2 linked regions of the Salinivibrio kushneri genome follow. The protein of the gene in region 1 interacts with the protein of each later gene in a pairwise test. Links are inferred from orthologs where the notes say so. Each region holds a gene or a part of one and is shown in the gene's direction. Other genes may lie near its edges. The genes, in order: N8M53_RS13310 and kdsB.

Region 1 (9,662 bases):
TGGATGCCACCAGCATGTACGACACGGCGGTAGAGCAACAAGGTAAGATTTTTGTCACCACAGAGCTTGGCGGCGGCGGCACCAGCACACCAGACTCTATCGCCATTACCCAGCGCGGAATTCATAACTTTTTAGTGTTTTCGGGCATTCTACAAAACGATTATCGCCACCCACCGGCTGCGCCCGTCAAGCTCGAGCTACCCGATAAACACTGCTATGTGCAAAGTGAACATGCGGGCATCATTGAGTTCTGTGTACACTTGGGCGATACCATCAAAAAAGGCGATTTGATTGGTAAAGTGCATAATATCGAGCGCACTGGCACCGAACCCGTTCCCTACTATGCCGAACGCGATGGCATTTTATTGGCCAAACGTCACTTGGGACGGATCTATATCGGCGATACCTTTGCGGTGATTGCCGAACCTGTTTAGCGGAGGGGCCATGAAGCTGGATAAATTCGATATCAAAATCTTGCAGATCTTGCAGCAAGATGGCCGAATCACCAAATCCAACCTTGCACAGGCCATCAACCTGTCTGTGAGCCCTTGTTGGGAGCGAGTAAAACGGCTCGAGCAAGCAGGTGTCATCGAAGGCTATGGCGCCCGTATCAACCCAGATGCGGTGGTCAAACTTAACACTGTGCTGGTCGAGATCACCCTTGGCCAGCATGATGTTAACAGCTTTCAACGTTTCGAACGTGCCATGCAGCACTGCGACGATGTCAAGGAGTGCTGGGCTACAGGCGGCGGGATTGATTATATCGTTCGCCTTGGTGTCACTGATATCGACTATTATCAACGTCTGATTGATAGCTGGTTGACCGATGACCTTGGCATCAAACAGTACTACACCTATATCGTCACCAAACAGGTGAAGCGGCCGGCCCTCACCTTACCGCTTGAAACACCAGATGTTGCTGCTAATGGTTAAAACAAAGTTATCCTTGCTGTTGAGTGCTCAATGACGCTCACGCATGAGTCGTTAACCTCTTAGCAAAACCTGCTCACCTGTTACACTATGATGCCAGGTGCCCGTTTCTCTCATGACCAGAAAATTTTCTTCTGTTATTGCATGGTTTCAGAAAAAATTTCGTTAATCCCTCATCTGAACAAAAAACCTCTTTTTTGCTGATTGCATACATTAACAGTATGCAAACGCTGATAGGCAGCGTGGCGGTTTTGAATCAGGAGGGAGTATGACCGTATTCCAATCACGCGATCTTCACTACTCGGGAAGCGCAGCCAATGCATTGCGCCACGATGTCGCCGGCAAAGCCAGTTCCGACGTGCTTGCCTACCTCGACGATCAGCGTCTTTTTCGCCAGCTCGCCTATTGCAACGGCAAATGGGTTAATGGCGATTCAGATACACCGGTGCTCAACCCAGCAACGGGCGAAGTGCTCGGCTACACCGCATCACTCAATGCTGCGCAAATCAATCAAACCATTGATGACGCCGACACCGCTTTCCATCTGTGGCGTGCCGAGTCCGCCGAAACGCGCGCCAAGCTGTTGATGAAATGGCATGACCTCATCATGGAAAACCAACACGATCTCGCGCATTTGATGGTGCTCGAGCAAGGCAAAACGCTGCGCGACGCCGAGGGGGAGGTAGAGTATGGTGCCTCGTTCATTCACTGGTTTGCCGAAGAGGCTAAACGTGCCTATGGCGAAACCATGCCCAGTCATATTCCCAACGCCCACCTAGCGACATTGCGTGAGCCCATAGGGGTGGCGGCGTTAATCACGCCATGGAATTTCCCTAACGCGATGATCACCCGTAAGGCAGCAGCAGCACTCGCGATTGGCTGTAGTGTGATCGTCAAGCCCGCAGAAGAAACGCCCTTTTCTGCGCTGGCGTTGGCGGAGCTCGCCGAACGTGCTGGGATCCCTGCCGGTGTCTTTAACGTGATTATGGGCGACGCGCCCATGGTCTCTACTCAGCTTTGTCAAAGTGACAAAGTCAAAGCGCTGAGCTTTACCGGCTCAACACGTGTGGGCCGCTTATTGCTCGAGCAAAGCGCGCAAACCGTGAAAAAGTGTGCCATGGAGCTTGGCGGCAATGCGCCCTTCATTGTGCTGCCTGATATGGATATTCAACAAGCGGCGCGCGCCGCCATTGATGCCAAGTTTCAAACATCGGGACAAGATTGTTTGGCCGCCAACAAAATTTTAGTGCCGCGCGACAAGCATCAAGCGTTTGTCGATGCCTTCGCGGCGTTAATGGATGAACTTGAAGTGGGTAATGGTTTGCTGCCCAGCACCGATATCGGCCCATTGATTTCATCTCGTGCCGTGGATAAAGCACAAGCGATTGTCGATGATGCCATCGCCAAAGGGGCAACCGTAGTAGGCGGTAAGCTCAACCCCAACCTAGGCGAAAACTTCTTTGCCCCTACGCTTATCACCAAGGTGACACCCGATATGTTGGTGTACCAAGAAGAAAACTTTTGCCCCGTAGCGGGCGTGATTGCCTACGATACCTTGGACGAGGCGATTGCGATGGGCAACGATACCGAGTACGGACTATCAGCCTATGTCTACGGCAATGATATTCGTGATATTTGGCGCTGCCTGCGCGGCCTTGAGGTCGGCATGGTCAGTGTCAACTCAGTGAAGATTTCCGGCCACCCTATTCCCTTTGGTGGCGTCAAACAGTCGGGCTTGGGCCGTGAAGGAAGCCGCTATGGCATCGACGAATTTAGTGAAATCAAATACTACTGTTTAGGTGGCTTGCCCACGGTGAGCGGCAGCTAATTCAGGTTTGCTGACGGATAAGGAGACTGATCATGCGTCCAGAAACAAAAGCCTTGTTGGAAAAAGACAGAAACACCGTATTCCACGCCTCAACGCACTTAAAGCAGTATGCGCATGGAGAGATGCCAGGGCGAGTGATTGAAACAGGTAAAGGCATTCGTATTACCGACTCAGAGGGGATTGAGCTAATTGATGGCTTCGCTGGCCTCTATTGCGTCAACATCGGCTATGGCCGTGAAGAAATGGCCGACGCCATTTATGAGCAAGCGAAAAAGCTCGCGTATTACCACACCTATGTTGGCCACACCAACGAAGCGCTGGTGACGCTGTCGGAGCGCCTGATCAACATGGCACCCGGCATGAGTAAAGTCTATTACGGTATGTCAGGCAGTGACGCCAATGAGTCACAGCTCAAAATTGTATGGTATTACAACAATGCGCGGGGCAAACCTGAGAAGAAGAAAATCATCTCACGAGATCGAGGGTATCACGGCTCCAGTGTGGCATCAGGGTCACTCACGGGCTTACCCTTGTTCCATGCACACTTTGATCTGCCCATTGAGCGCATCAAACATACCATGGCTCCCTACTATTATCGCCGTGAAGACAGCGGCATGACCGAGCCTGAATTCGCACAACACTGTGCGGATGAACTGGAGAAAATGATCCTCGCAGAGGGGCCAGATACGGTTGCAGCGATGATTGCCGAACCGGTACTCGGCACCGGTGGCATTGTGCCGCCCCCCGAGGGTTACTGGGCGGCGATTCGCAAAGTGTTGGATAAGTATGATGTCTTGTTGATCGCCGATGAAGTGGTGTGCGGCTTTGGCCGTATTGGGAGTGATTTTGGCTCTATCTACTACGACATGAAGCCTGATCTGATTACCGTTGCCAAAGGGTTAACCTCGGCCTATCAACCACTCTCTGGGGTGATGATCGGTCACCGGGTATGGGATGTTTTGGAAGACGGTACCGATGCGTGGGGCGCGATTGGTCATGGTTACACCTACTCTGGCCACCCACTGGGTGCAGCGGCAGCGCTGTGTAACCTCGATATCATCGAGCGCGAAAACCTCACCCAAAACGCCGCGACCACGGGTGAATATCTACAAATGAAAATGAAAGCCGCTTTTGCTAACCACCCGTTGATTGGTGACAGCCGTGGGGTGGGTTTGCTCCATGCTCTCGAGTTTTCGCCTGATCGCGCCAACCGCAGCCACTTTGACCCCAGTCTAAAAGTGGGCCCACAAGTGGCCGCTGCCTGTATGGAGCAAGGCTTGATCGCTCGTGCGATGCCACATGGCGATATTCTAGGTTTCGCCCCACCCTTGGTGGTCACCCCCAATGAAGTGGATGAAATTGTCGCCAAGGCACAAGTCGCCGTCGATAAGGTGATGGATAAACTCGTCACCAGCGGACAGTGGCAGCCCAAATAACGCGATGATCCCTATCCAATAAGCAAAAAAAAGCGCCGATAACTCGGCGCTTTTCTCATTAACAGACTCAGGTCTTACTAGCTGGCAATCGCCGGCTGTAACGCCAAGTTCGCTTCTTTCTCTTGCTGCATTCGCATCACCGCAATCGGGCCGGTGATAAAGGTAAAGGCAATCAAGAAAGACACAGGCACTGCAGTGATCACGATAAACGACTGCAAAGCGTTCAAGCCACCATCGCCGGCAAGCAGAAGCACACCGGCCACAACGCCCATCACAATCGCCCAGAACAGACGATGACGGCGAGTTGGCTGGTTGTCACCTGATACGGCCATCGCGATAGAATACGCCATTGAGTCACCCGTGGTCGCCACGAAGGTGGTGGTCAGCAGCATAAAGGCTGGGATCAGAACCACGCTGTAAGGCAGCTGTGACAAGGACGCAATCAAGATCGCAGGCAAACCCGCATCCGCCATTGGGCCAGAGATGCTGCCAGGCGATTGCAACTCATAAAAGATACCCGTACCGCCTAGTACCGAGAACCAGAAGTTAGTCGCAATCGGCGCACAAATCGCAACGGCGAAGATCAGCTCACGAATCGAGCGGCCTTTCGAGATGCGTGCAATAAAGATCGCCATCATCGGCGCGAAACCAATAAACCAACCCCAGAAGAACCAGGTCCACCATGCATTCCAGCTACCGTTATCGGTATTCAGTGCTAGCGTATGCATATTGCTGAGGTAGTAGCTAAAGCCTGAGCCAAACTGCTCAAAGATAAAGCCTGTTGGACCCAGCACAATCACCACGCCCAACAACACGGCTGCACCAATCACATTCATGCGGCTCAGCCATTGCAGACCTTTATCCATCCCGGTAAACGCGGAGATAGAGTAAATCGCCACGACTGCAGCCAAAATCAGCATCTGCATTGGCATGGTGTTTTCGATACCCACAAAGCTTTCCAAGCTATAGCCAAGCTGGGTGGCCAAAAAGCCAATCGGGCCGATGGTACCCGCTGCGACTGCAATGATAGAGCAGGCATCAATCACAGAGCCTAACCAGTGGTTTTCTAGCTTGTCGCCGAGCAACGGATACAGCAACGCACGAGGGCGCAGGCGTACACCCGCCTGGTGGTGAGCATACATAAGCACGATGGTCGCCAAAGTACCTAACACTGCCCAGGCTAGAAAGCCCCAGTGGAAAAAGCTTTGGCTTAACGCGGGAGCAACGGTATCCATCACACCCGCTTCCATGTCACCCAACGCCGGCGGCGGGGTCATGAAGTGATAAATAGGTTCCGCGGCTGACCAGAAAACACCACCACCCGCAAGCAGGGTGCACATGATCATCGCAACCCAACGGAAACGACTCATCGAGACAGTATCCGTGGCGCCAAGTTTTAATTTACCAAATTTACTGCCGCCAATAGCAAGCGCCAGTACAAAATTGATCACCATCAACCACTGCCACCAGTAACCAAAAAGGTTGGCAGACTCAGAAAATAGAGACTGGATAACAGAAGAGAAGTGTTTCAGGTCAAACAAGGCAAAGGCAAGGAAGACAGCAACAAAGCCGATAGTAAATACGGCAACGAGACGGTCATTATTTTGTGTAGATTTAAGCATTAGTTCGCTCACAATGTGTGTGAGGGAGGGGACTCTATCAGCGTGGCGAATGAATGACCAGAACAAATTGTTACAGTCAAAGAAGGGAAAAACGTGACAAGTATCACCTATTCAGCCATGGCGGGGGCTAAATAGGAATATGACACTTTTATTAACTGGATATAATTTACCCAACACTGTCTCGTTACGCTGGCTCTTTGGGAGGCTCTGCCTTTTTAGCCTTACCCGTTTCGAGCACTTTTTTATGCAACACCACGGTGGCGCGATACAGTTTAGGGTGGACCTGTGACTCGCCTTTTTTTGCACGATTACACGCCGAAATCACTGCCGCCGTTATGCAAGCGGCCACTTTCAGCTGTCCAAGCTGATAGGCATAGTTAGCAACTTTAATCGCCATAAAAATCGATTGGTCGCTGTATTTGTAATTACGGGCGGCGAATTTCTCAAAGCGGAGAAAGTCTTTGTGATAACCCTTGAGAATACGATCAACGTGGCGATCGTAATATTTTTTATACTTGGCGTAGCTCCCTTTGGGATTGCTCGCCATGATGTCTCTCACCCAGACAAACGATTGCAGCTGTTCCTTTTCAAATAAGCCACTCAGCCAGGCAAACATATGACCTCCCTACTGCTAGCTTAGCGGTCTTATTCTACTCAATTTCCGTGACTAATCTATGAAAAGGCGAAAGTAACTCATTGACTGGCGGTTATTTAATCAGCATTGGCCGCTAACTATTATAATGCCTAATGGGCAACAGAGAGCGACCAAAGAAAGATCAGGCTTGCGTGTTGATGTTAATGGTATAGGTGGCATCCCCGACGGGGAGCATATGTAGAATCTGCTCTCCAAGCGCGGGATGGGTAAGCAGGTAATTTCCTTGCGGAAAGCGGGTGTCTTCCGGCCCTTTCAACACCAGGCTGAAATTTTCTACCGTGTGCCCGCCCACCTCATCACCGTGGCCAGGATGGGTGTCGACACGCGCCAGCGTCATTGCATATTCCGTATCCGTTCCATCAATGAGCGTGATCGTTTCATCAATCAATTCATTGACATGCTGGAAAGATAGTACATTCATCGTCCCTCCCGCGCCCCTCTTTGGGTCAGTGCGCTTGTTAAAGCTTTACCGATAAGATTAGACGAAAAATTCGACAATGCACAATGGCTTAGTGATTTTTTCAATCGCTTAGAACAACAAAAGGCAACCGATCGGTTGCCTTACCCACGCTTGATTACGCTGACCCAGCTGCTTTAACTTGACGGGTCTTATTGGACTTTGTTTTGTAGTAATACCACAAACGTCTGCTTTTGTTGTTCATCGAACACCTCTCTATCAGATTAATGAACGATATTGATGACAAGCGCCGAATGCGGCGCCAATTCATAGTCTTATATTATTTCGATCCGGAAAGCAAATTCGATCACCGTCAAGCAGCCAATTGGCGGTTCGTGATTCCAAAAGATAATGAGCAAGCGTCGAGCCCATGGCAAAAGGGAGTGGGTACACATTCAGCGATCAGCCGGTTCAGGGTGTTACATGCGCATTCAAATACGTCAGCGCTAGACCCACAAAAGAGAAAGCCGCTCGGCTGAGCGGCTTCTAGATCCATTTCCTGTTGGTTGTTGGTCAATGAACATGTTTCTTACATTGCCCCGCGTGCTCACTACGTTGAGCGTCCTTACCGCATGGTCTTGTGTTAATTGCCTGGCTGGCGGCTAACAAGGTGTCGTCATGGGCGCCTGACATTAACGGGGTCTTAACGCATTATGTGGCGCGTCACTGCGCGCTAATCATCTACCAAATTGTGTGTCAGCTCGGCTGACACTTTCAGTAAAGCACACTTTTGACACTGTGCCATGGCGTGCCGTTCAAATTGTGAACAGAGTAATAAATCTGACATAAACTGGGATTTCGCACAGCATACCGGCCTGATTTATGCCACGGAACTACAGCAAGACAAAAAATTCTTGCACCACTAGACGACCGGTCTAATTTTAATTATGCTACCCCACATGAAATCGAGCAGCACCCAAGAAACCAGCACTCACAACGCGACCCACCAACACTTGTTGGAAACGGGCGTGAGCGTGATGGCGCAATTTGGCTTTAGCGGCGTCGGCCTTAGCGCAATACTAAAACAAGCCGGCGTGCCCAAGGGGTCTTTTTACCACTACTTTGCGTCGAAAGAACAATTCGGCCAAGCGGTGTTAGACCACTATTTTGCTGGCTACATCGCCGATGTAAATCGCCTGCTGACTGATAAGGCACTCTCGCCAATTGTGCGAGTGCACAACTACTTTAGCCGTTGGCAAGCACAGTATTGCAGCTTAGATCCGGTGCAGACTTGCTTAGTGGTAAAGCTGAGTGCAGAAGTGGCTGATTTATCCGAGCCTATGCGGCTGGCACTGCGCGATGGTACCGATCAGCTGATTGGCTGCTTGGCGAATACCCTCGCCCAAGACAGTGATAAGTTTGATAACCAAGCTGCACTGACCACCGCGACAACCTTATATCAATTATGGTTAGGCGCAAGCTTACTGACCAAACTGCATCGTAACGACAGTCATCTCGCGCAAGCGATGACCATCACCGAAGAAAAGCTTGGACTGATCGATTAATCCTGTTGTGCTCTACCCAGCACGGCAGTAAGCAATAAATAACCGTTGATGCATAGCGGCGACATAGATTATCGCCCCACCACTAACTCGAAACCCGCCAAGGCGGGTTTTTAACCGGCACCAACTAGACGACCGGTCTAATTTAAATAAACGCTTGATACCATCAAGCACAATAAAAGGAAGGATGAGCAATGAACAACTTTGAGTTCTACAATCCCACACGTATCGTTTTTGGCGAAGGTAAGATTGCCGAGCTGGATCGGCTCATCCCGGCCGATGCAAAAGTGTTGATTCTTTTCGGCGGCCAAAGTGCACGTAAAACCGGCACCTTGGATGAAGTCGAACAAGCGCTGGGGCAACGTCAATTTGGCCTGTTTGGCGGCATTGAACCCAACCCGCGCTATGAGACCTTGATGAAGGCAGTCGAAAAAGTCGGCGCTGAAGGTTATGACTACCTCCTCGCCGTGGGCGGCGGCTCAGTGATCGATGGCACCAAATTCGTTGCCGCGGCCGCGAAATATGACGGCGACGCATGGGACATCCTCACCAGCATGGGCGGAAAAGTGGAAGCAGCGCTGCCATTTGGTACCGTGCTCACCTTGCCGGCAACCGGCTCTGAGATGAACAAAGGCTCGGTGGTTACCCGTGAGTCGATGCAAGCCAAACTGCCGTTTATGAGCGAGCTGGTGTTCCCGCAGTTCTCAGTGTTGGATCCGGTGAAAACCTACACCCTACCGATCCGACAAGTGGGGAACGGTGCGGTCGATGCGTTTGTTCACGTGGTTGAGCAATACCTCACCTATCCGGCCAATGCGCCGGTACAAGACCGCTTCGCCGAAGGCCTGCTACAAACCTTGGTTGAGCTGGGCCCACAAGCGCTGGAAACACCAGAAGATTACAATGTGCGTGCAAGTCTGATGTGGACAGCCACCTTGGCACTGAACGGGCTGATTGGCGTGGGTGTCCCGCAAGATTGGTCAACCCACATGCTTGGTCACGAGCTTACAGCCCAACATGGCTTAGACCACGCCCAAACCCTTGCCGTGGTACTGCCTGCAATGCTCAATGAGAAGTTTGAGCAAAAACAGGCTAAGCTCGCACAATTTGCTGAACGTGTTTGGCATATTGACCAAGGCAGCGACGCCGAAAAAGCGCAACAAGCGATTGAGAAAACGCGCGACTTTTTCGAGCGCATGAACGTGAAAACGCGCATGAGCGATTACGATCTG
Region 2 (9,711 bases), on another replicon or contig:
CGAACAGTATTATGTGGCAAGGCGTGTGCACGCCAAGGCACGTTTGAAACAGGCGACCCGTTTGACCGAGCAGGTGAGTTGGCGTCAGCAGTTGCTTGATAAACTCAGCCCAGTTTTGTCGCCGCTTGCCTTTGGTCCGCACCTTTTGGCATTGAGCCTTGGTGAGCGTGAGTGGCTAACTCCAGCGGACTGGGACACCCTGACACGCAGTGGTTTGGCGCATTTGATGGCCATTTCAGGATTGCATATCGGTTTGGCTTACGGGATAGGGTGGCAAATCGGTCGCTGGGCGCGCGTCTTTCTCCCTGAGCGACGCCTGTTTTTATGGTTGCCGTTGTACGTTGCGGTTGGGGTGGCGTCGCTCTATGCGGCATTAGCCGGGTTTGCACTGCCCACTCAGCGCGCGCTCATTGCATTGATGCTGGTCTCGATCACTAAACGCTTGGGTGCCCGAATTTCCCTGCTCAATTTGCTGCAGTTAACTTTGCTATTGGTATTGCTCCGCGATCCTTTTGCTGGTTTCTCGGTGAGTTTTTGGCTCTCATTTGCCGCCGTGGGGGCCTTATGCATCGCGCATTACTCGCTGACTCACGTCGCTTCTGGTGGTCGAAAACACACAAGGCCTTGGCTTCGTCCAATCAAGCAGCTTATTGGTATTCAACTGATTCTATTAGTGGGGATGCTCCCTTTGCAGTTGGGGTTGTTTGCAGGGATCAGCGCTGCCGCCACGCCCATTAACCTTGTGGCGGTCCCTTGGGTAGGCATGGTGACCGTACCCCTGGTTTTTGTCGGCCTACTGAGTGAGAGTTTATCGCTCTCCCGTGTCGCGGATTGGGTGTGGGGCGGGGCAAATGCCAGCCTTCAACCTGTTATGGCGCTGGCTGATCAGGCTGCTGACACCTGGTTACCCGCCCCAGTTACCTCGGCAGGCTGGGCAATATCGGCGATGGTGCTCGTTTGGGGTCTCTACGGGTGGCGCTGGCATCGTTTAAAAGCGGTAATGCTGGTCCTTGTCGCGGCGGTAGTGGCTTGGCGAGAACCCAATCCGGTCAACTGGCAAATTGATGTGTTGGACGTTGGTCATGGGCTCGCTGTATTGATCAGTAAGAATAACCGTGCGGTGCTCTATGACACGGGCAACCGCTGGCAGGTGGGTGGCATTGCTCAGGCGGTTATCGCACCGATTCTGACCCATCGGCAAGTCAGGCAGTTAGATGGCCTGATTCTTAGCCATGGTGACAGTGACCATGATGGTGGCGCTGAATTTATTTCTGCTACTTATTCACCACAGTGGCGACGCGCCAGTGAGCGTCGCGATGGGTATCAAGCCTGTGTGGCCGGAGAGCGTTGGCGCTGGCAAGGACTTACCTTTTCGGTACTCTGGCCGCCAGCAAAAAAGTCGCGTGCTGATAATGATGACTCCTGTGTGATCCGGGTGTCTGGCGATGGGCGTAGCGTGTTGCTCACGGGCGATATAGAAGCGAGTGGGGAGGCTGATTTGTTGGCCTCTCTGACTGACAAACAGGCACTTAATAGTGACATCATCTTAGTGCCCCATCATGGTAGTGCGTCTTCGTCTTCCTCAGCGTTTATTCGCGCCGTTGACCCTATTTGGGGCGTGGCGTCAACAGGGCTTCTCAACCCATGGCAGCTTCCGTCACAAGCGGTGACGTTGGCTTATCAAAACGCTGGTATTACCTGGCTTGATACGGCCGCGAATGGCCAAGTGCGTTGGCAGGACGTCGGCTCTGGTTGGCAGTTAACACGTTGGCGGCAGGACCGCAGCGATTATTGGTATCGTCAGATGTTTAAACGTCGGCCAGTATATTTGGACGCAGACTTGTAAAAGAGTAGAATGCCCGTCTGTTTAACACATCTAAACGATTTTAATGAGCGAATATCAAGATAAAACGACCTGGCAGACGTTTAAGCAGCTATGGCCCTACATTGCTAACTATAAAGTAGGCCTCATTGTTGCCATTATTGCGTTGGTGATTAATGCCGCCAGTGACACCCTGATGCTCTCAATGCTGAAGCCGTTGCTTGATCAAGGCTTTACCTATGACGATGTCAAAGGCGATTTCCTCAAATGGATGCCTGTCTATTTGGTCGCACTCATGGTGATACGTGGCTTGTCGAGCTTTGTGTCCGCTTATTGCTTATCTTGGGTATCGGGTCATGTGGTGATGACCATGCGCCGCCGGATGTTCAATCACTTTATGAAAATGCCCGTCAGCTTTTTTGATCAAGAGTCGTCGGGGGCACTGCTTTCTCGGATTACGTATGACTCAGAACAAGTGGCGTCAGCGACCAGTAGCGCCTTGGTCAGTTTGGTGCGCGAAGGGGCATCCATCATCGGTTTGATGGCGTTGATGTTTTGGTCAAGCTGGCAGCTCTCCGCCATTCTTCTGGTGATTGCGCCGGTGGTCGCGATTTCTATTCGCATCGTCTCTAAGCGCTTCCGTCGCATTTCTTCCAATATGCAAGATGCAATGGGGTCGGTGACTAGCTCCGCCGAGCAAATGCTTAAGGGGCACAAAGTGGTGCTTAGCTACGGTGGACAAGACGTTGAAAAAACGCGTTTTGAGAAAGTCAGTAACCGTATGCGTCAGCAGACCATGAAGCTGGTGTCTGCACAAGCGATTGCCAACCCAGTGATCCAGTTAATTGCGTCAATGGCATTGGTGGTGGTGTTGATTTTGGCCAACACCGAGGCGATCCGCTCTGAGCTAACTGCAGGTACCTTTGCGGTGGTGTTTGGTGCCATGTTTGGTCTGATGCGCCCACTTAAATCTTTGACCAACGTCACCTCGCAATTCCAACGCGGGATGGCGGCTTGCCATAGCTTATTTAACCTGATGGAGCTTGAGACCGAGAAAGACACCGGGACGCATGAGGTTGAGCAGGTCAATGGCGATATTCAGGTCGATAATGTGGTCTTTACTTACCCCACTCGCGACGCACCGGCACTCAACCATGTCAGCTTTGAGCTGCCCGCGGGTCAAACCCTAGCGCTGGTGGGACGCTCAGGGTCAGGAAAAAGTACCATTGCCAACTTGTTAACCCGTTTTTATGAACTTGACAGTGGCGTGATTACGCTCGATGGCGTACCGATTGAGGACTATACGCTGGGTAATTTGCGCCAGCATGTCGCGGTGGTGTCGCAAAACGTTCACCTGTTTAATGACACGGTGGCGAATAACATCGCGTATGCCGCAGAACATAAATACAGCCGTGAGCAAATAGAGCATGCCGCCAAGCTTGCCTACGCTGATGACTTTATTCGAGAGCTTGACCATGGCTATGACACCATGATTGGTGAAAACGGGGTGAGCTTGTCAGGCGGACAGCGTCAGCGCTTGGCCATTGCGCGCGCCTTGCTACGTAACGCGCCAGTTTTGATCCTGGATGAAGCAACGTCGGCACTGGATACCGAGTCTGAGCGTGCGATTCAGGCGGCATTGGATGAGCTGCAAAAAGACCGTACGGTGTTAGTGATTGCACACCGGTTGTCGACCATTGAAGATGCCGATCAGATTCTGGTTGTCGACGAAGGTGAGATCGTCGAGCGTGGTAGTCATCAAGCACTACTTGAACGTGATGGCGCTTATGCACAACTTCACCGTATCCAGTTTGGTGACTGAGGATGTTAGAGCAACTGTGGTTTGGTCATCAACGCCCGCTATGGTCGGCCTTATTAAGGCCGCTTAGTGCGTTATTTGGCCTCGTTGCGCGCCATCGCCGTCGTCAATATTTACGCGGCAAAATACAGCGCTATTCAGCCCCTGTACCGGTAATCGTGGTGGGGAACATCATGGTTGGCGGCAACGGTAAAACCCCGTTTGTGATTTGGTTGGTAGAACAACTAAAAGCGCATGGCTACCGACCAGGGGTGGTGTCACGCGGGTATGGCGGCAAATCCGAGCAATATCCACTATTACTCAGCCAAACCACGCCACCGCGCACGGCGGGAGACGAACCAGTATTAATTGCACGTCGTACTCAGGTGCCGGTTTGTGTTGACCCCAACCGTAGCGAGGCGGTTAAGCGCGTCCTTCAAGAAGGTGTTGATATTGTGGTCACTGATGATGGTCTCCAACATTATCGGCTGGATAGAGACATCGAAATCGTGATCATTGATGGTCAGCGTCGGTTTGGTAATGGTCATTACCTGCCATTGGGGCCGTTGCGCGAATCACTCGATAGGCTTGAGAGCGTCGATATGTTGGTCACCAATGGTGGGACTCCACAAGGCCAAGAATGGGGAATGCACCTGGTGGCTGGCTTGGCGGTTAACCTGCGCACGGGACAACGCTGTCAAGCTTCAATGCTACCGCAAGTGGTGGCGGTAGCAGGGATTGGCCACCCACCACGCTTTTTTAACACCTTACAGCAAATGGGTGTGACACCTGTGCATAGCCAAGGGATTAACGATCATCAAACCCTCAGCGCTGACGAGCTGGACAGGTTGAGCAAGAAGGGGCAACATTTGCTGATGACAGAAAAAGATGCGGTAAAATACCAAGGGATCGCCCAAGATAACTGGTGGTATTTGCCGGTAGAGGCGCGGCTGCCTGACGAGGCGGCTCAGGCCGTATTAACTAAGATCGAACGTTTGCACACAAACGCGAATAAAGAATAAAGGAACGCTATGGATCACCGCCTGCTTGAAATTGTGGCCTGCCCATCATGCCAGGGAAAACTCTATTATCAACGTGATAACAATGAGTTAGTTTGTAAATTTGATCGTGTTGCTTACCCCATCATCGATGGTATTCCCGTGCTGCTTGAATCAGAAGCTCGCGATATGTCATTGGAAGAGGTCCAGGGATGAGCCCGTTTTATGTGGTGATCCCGGCGCGGTTTGGCTCAAGCCGCTTGCCGGGTAAACCGTTGGCTGATATCGCTGGTAAGCCGATGATCCAACATGTGTACGAGCGCGCCCAAGCGGCGGGTGCCAGTCAGGTGATTGTTGCCACCGACGACCAGCGTATTGAAACGGCGGTACGGGCGTTTGGCGGTGAGGTGTGTTTAACACGTGCCGACCATGAGTCTGGCACTGAGCGCTTGGCCGAGGTTGTTGAACGCTATGGCTTTGCCGATGACGATATTATCGTCAATGTGCAAGGTGATGAACCGTTGATCCCCGCTGCGGTGATTGGTCAAGTGGCAGAGAACCTCAGCCAGAATGATCAAGCACCGATGGCAACATTGGCCGTTGTCATCGATGACAAAGAGCAAGTGTTCAACCCCAATGTGGTCAAAGTCGTGACGGATCAAAAAGGGTTTGCCCTGTATTTTAGTCGCGCCACCATCCCTTGGGATCGCGATCATTTCGAGGCTGAATCACCTGACATTCCGCAGGCGTTGCTGCGCCATATTGGTATTTACGGCTATCGTGCAGGATTTATCAGCCGTTACATCCACTGGACGCCGAGCCCGTTGGAAAAAATTGAATCGTTGGAGCAACTGCGTGTGTTATGGCATGGCGAGAAGATCCATGTTGCGGTTGCTACACAGACGCCCCCTCATGGCGTCGATACTCAAGCAGACTTAGACGCTGTTCGCGCCTACTTAGCCGCAGATGGCGACATATAGACGTGGTTTTATGCCTACTGTGAGTAATAATAAAAAAGCCGCGAATCAATCGCGGCTTTTTGATGGTTGACGCTTTGGTGAGCTTAATCAGTTGGCTGAGCGATAAAGTCACGAAGCCGTTGCCACGCTTGTCCCAATCGCTCGTGCCAATAGCGTTCGAATTGCTCGAGGTATTGCGCACGTGGACCGTATTTTATCCATGGTTGCTTAATTTGCTTCTGCGCCATGAAGTTAGTGGGAGCTGGGATGGGGTCGAGTCCAGCGCTTTGAAACTCATAAACCGCGCGATCCATGTGTGCTGCGGATGTGACGAGCACCAGGTTACTACTCCCGACTACCGATGCGGCTTGATAGGCTTCCTCCCACGTATCCTTGGCGGTTTCAAGTAACAGGATACTGTTTTTATTGACACCCAATGCCATCGCGACACGTGCCAACATACGCGCATGGCTGACTTCATAACCATGATCATAGCCTGACAAAATCAGCTTGGAGGTGGGGTACATACGGTGAATACGGATGCCTTCTGCTAAGCGCATCAACGCCGCACGAGAAAGCTCAGAGGTTGGGGGGATGGCGTCATCTACCACATGACTGTTGCCCAGTACCATGACAAAGTCCACCGGCTTTTCCGTAGGGAGAAACGCGGTGTATTGACGCTCAAGTGGACGAAGGAGCCCTGAGGCGACCGGTTGAAACGAAGTGAGAAAAATCCCAGCAAACGCAACGAAGATAACAAAAGATGCCAGCCTTTTACGCTGAGAGAACCAAAGCAGGCATAGCCCGAAAAGACCCAACAACAACAGCGCGGGCAAGGGCATTATCAAGGTTGAGATAAGTTTTTTTAATTCAAACATGCAATGTCGCCCGAAATATAGTCAAACGAGGCACAAATAGTGCCATAAACCTTTATTAACGTAAGGCTTGTGACAGAATATGCCTTTCTACCACTCAATGATAACGAATGCCATTGTGACTGAGGATAAAAATTTCGACGACATTGCCCACAAATTTGTTAAAAACATTTATGGATCGGGCAAAGGCGAAATCCGCCAAGCGGTTGTTTGGCAGGACATCGAGCAGATCCTGCAATGTTTCCCGCCTGAGCAGACACTGCATATTTTAGATGCTGGCGGTGGGGTTGCCCCTATATCCCAGCACTTGGCAGCCCGTGGTCACAGGGTCACTTTATGTGATCTTTCTTCGCAAATGCTCGACTTAGCCCGTCAGGAGATTGAACAACGGGGCTTACTTGCGCAGTATCAGCTGGTTCATTCGTCGGTGCAGACGATTGGCGACCATTTGAGTGATCCACCGGATGTGATTTTATTTCATGCGGTACTGGAGTGGACCGCCGAACCAGAGCAGGTGTTGAAAGACTTGCTCAAGCACTTGCGACCGGGCGGAATTGCATCGGTGATGTTCTATAACCAAACTGGGTTGCTATTTAAGAACCTCGTGTGCGGTAACCTCACGCATGTTGAGGAAGGCATGCCGCATCGCAAGCGGTTTAAACTTCAGCCACCTAAAGGCTTGCAACCAGAGAGCGTGTATCGATGGATGCAAGACAGTGACATTACCCTCAAAGGTAAAACAGGCGTGCGCACCTTTCACGATTATATGCGTGATACCAATATTGGTGATTTTACCTTTGAGCAAGTTATTGCATTAGAGCAGCAGCTTTGCCGCCAAGAGCCGTTTGTGTCTCTTGGGCGATATATTCATGTCTGGGGCCAACATCATGCCCCACGCAATCAAGATGAAAACAAGGACAACGGATGAGTGATCAGGCTCAGTCTTCCCAGCATTGGGCAGACGACGCTCAGACAGTACCTGAGTTGGTCAGTTGGGTAAAACAAAGTGGCTTGGGGTTAAACCTGCCGCCAGAGCGCTTGGCATTTTTGCTGGCGATGGCGGTGATGAGCCAGGAAAGATTAGAAGACGAATTGAGTGAACACGAGCTCGTGGACGTTTTTCGGTTGGTTAGCGAGCAGTTTACAAGTGATGAAGGGGGCAGTCTTGGCAATGTTGCCTTCCGCGCCAACAATGCCATCAACGAAATGGTACAAGCGAGACTGCTAAGTCGGTTTACCAGTGAAATGACTGATGGTGACAGCATTTACCGTCTCACGCCGTTGGCGTTGGGGATTGCGGATTATTACGCCCGTCACCGTGAGTACTCGACCTTGAAGCTTTCAGTGCAGCTATCCATGGTGGCCGATGAAATCGCCAAGGCGCGTCGCGCCGCTGAACAGGACGGTGATGCCACTTTTTGGCGCCATAATGTTTATGGCGTGTTGAAGTACTCGGTCGCCGAGATTTTTGACCGCATCGATCTTAATCAGCGCGTAATGGATGAGCAGCAGCAACAGGTCAAAGAAGACATTGCCGCGCTACTGACCCAAGATTGGCAAGCCGCAATCGCCAACTGTGAATATTTGCTCAACGAAACCTCGAGCACCCTGCAAGAGTTGCAAGAAACACTTCAGGCCGCGGGGGATGAGCTTCAAAGCCAGCTGCTGGAGATCCAAGAGGTGGTTCGGGGCCGTGATGACCTCGACTTCGTCGATAGCATGGTATACAGCTTGCAAATGAAGCTAGACCGTATCGTGAACTGGGGACAGCAAGCGATCGACCTATGGATAGGATACGACCGCCATGTGCATAAATTTATTCGCACCGCGATTGATATGGATAAAAACCGTGCATTCAGCCAGCGTTTACGTCAGTCGGTATCAGACTACTTTGACGCGTCATGGTTTTTAACCTATGCCGATGCTGAGCGACTGCGTGATACGCGAGATGAAGCGTTGGTGTTACGTGACGATGAAGTCACAGGAGAGATGCCAGAAGAGGTGGCGTTTGAACAATTAAGTGTGGTTGACGATGGCCTTTCGCAGAAAGTGTCACAGATGCTCAACCGCCATCGAGAAACCGGACAAGCGATCGACTTAGGTCGTGTTCTGAAAGATTACTTAGCCGAGCATCCACAAGCTCGCCATTTTGATCTCGCGCGCTTAGTGATTAACCAAGCGGTTCGGATGGGCTACTCCCAATCTGATCTCAACGCGATTCAGCCTGATTGGCAGGCGATTAACGACTTCGGAGCTAAGGTACAAGCGAATGTCATCGATAAATACTGAACAGCCAATGCCAGAAGGGCTGGCCAAAGCCATTGCTAACCCTTTGTTCCCGGCGTTGGACAGTGCATTGCGTGCTGGCCGCCATATTGCCAGCGACGATCTGGATAACCACGCCTTGCTGATGGAATTTGAGCAAGAGCTTAATATTTTTTACCAGCGTTATAACGCTGAACTCGTGCGCGCCCCAGAGGGCTTTTTCTATCTTCGTCCTCGCTCAACCAGCTTAATCAGGCGCAGCGTGTTGTCTGAACTCGATATGCTGGTTGGCAAAGTGCTTTGCTTTTTGTACTTGAGCCCAGAGCGCTTGGCACAAGAGGGGATCTTTACCACCCAAGAGCTCTTTGATGAGCTGCTGGTGTTGGCGGATGAGAAAAAATTGATGAAGTTGGTCACGCATCGTGCAACGGGCTCAGATCTTGATCGTGAAAAGCTTTTCGACAAAGTGAAAACCTCGCTGCGACGCTTGCGTCGTCTTGGGATGATTTTACCCATCGGTGAAGGAAGCAAATTCCGCGTCAGTGAAGCGACTTTCCGCTTTGGTGCCGATGTAAGAACCGGGGACGATCCACAAGAAGCCCAGTTGCGTCTGATTCGTGACGGGGAAGCCGTGGTGCATAGCCAAGCGCATATTCAATCAAGCTTGCTTGATGACTACTCGGATGAAGACGCAGACAATGCCGACAAAGAGACAACGGAGGAGCCGACAGTATGAGTCAGCGCGGTAAGTATCACTCACTCACCATGGTGAACTGGAACGGCTTTTTTGCACGAACCTTTGATATTGACTCCCTTGTTACTACCTTATCAGGCGGGAACGGCGCGGGTAAGTCGACTACCATGGCGGCCTTTATCACTTCGTTGATCCCTGACCAAACCCTGTTGCACTTCCGTAATACCACAGAGGCGGGGAGCTCGAGCGCGTCTCGTGATAAGGGTTTGCATGGTAAATTACAGCCTGGTGCCTGTTATG

What was found.
Region 2: the proteins of N8M53_RS13310 (region 1) and kdsB interact in binary tests that used the Escherichia coli proteins (3 or more experiments, as listed by UniProt). The link is inferred for Salinivibrio kushneri from one-to-one orthologs.

The regions. Positions count from the first base shown.
Region 1 is NZ_CP114589.1:80,985-90,646, forward strand. What follows is about bases 6,680-9,630. They hold N8M53_RS13310 (TetR/AcrR family transcriptional regulator), read left to right. Parts: upstream 6,680-7,827; coding sequence 7,828-8,433; downstream 8,434-9,630. Other genes in these bases: N8M53_RS13305 (DUF6916 family protein), read right to left, coding at 6,680-6,892; N8M53_RS13315 (iron-containing alcohol dehydrogenase), read left to right, coding at 8,625-9,630. Also shown: N(2)-acetyl-L-2,4-diaminobutanoate deacetylase DoeB, read left to right, coding at 1-434; N8M53_RS13280 (Lrp/AsnC family transcriptional regulator), read left to right, coding at 445-933; N8M53_RS13285 (NAD-dependent succinate-semialdehyde dehydrogenase), read left to right, coding at 1,199-2,758; N8M53_RS13290 (aspartate aminotransferase family protein), read left to right, coding at 2,791-4,194; N8M53_RS13295 (BCCT family transporter), read right to left, coding at 4,272-5,816; N8M53_RS13300 (hypothetical protein), read right to left, coding at 6,001-6,432; more of N8M53_RS13305, read right to left, coding at 6,593-6,679; more of N8M53_RS13315, read left to right, coding at 9,631-9,662. UniProt on the Escherichia coli protein: Involved in response to both electrophiles and reactive chlorine species (RCS). Represses the transcription of the nemRA-gloA operon by binding to the NemR box.
Region 2 is NZ_CP114588.1:1,500,223-1,509,933, reverse strand. The notes cover bases 3,715-6,714. They hold kdsB (3-deoxy-manno-octulosonate cytidylyltransferase), read left to right. Parts: upstream 3,715-4,830; coding sequence 4,831-5,598; downstream 5,599-6,714. Other genes in these bases: cmoM (tRNA uridine 5-oxyacetic acid(34) methyltransferase CmoM), read left to right, coding at 6,571-6,714; elyC (envelope biogenesis factor ElyC), read right to left, coding at 5,682-6,455; N8M53_RS07075 (Trm112 family protein), read left to right, coding at 4,652-4,834. In the rest of the region: N8M53_RS07090 (DNA internalization-related competence protein ComEC/Rec2), read left to right, coding at 1-1,846; lipid A ABC transporter ATP-binding protein/permease MsbA, read left to right, coding at 1,890-3,644; more of cmoM, read left to right, coding at 6,715-7,380; chromosome partition protein MukF, read left to right, coding at 7,377-8,741; chromosome partition protein MukE, read left to right, coding at 8,722-9,453; chromosome partition protein MukB, read left to right, coding at 9,450-9,711. UniProt on the Escherichia coli protein: Activates KDO (a required 8-carbon sugar) for incorporation into bacterial lipopolysaccharide in Gram-negative bacteria.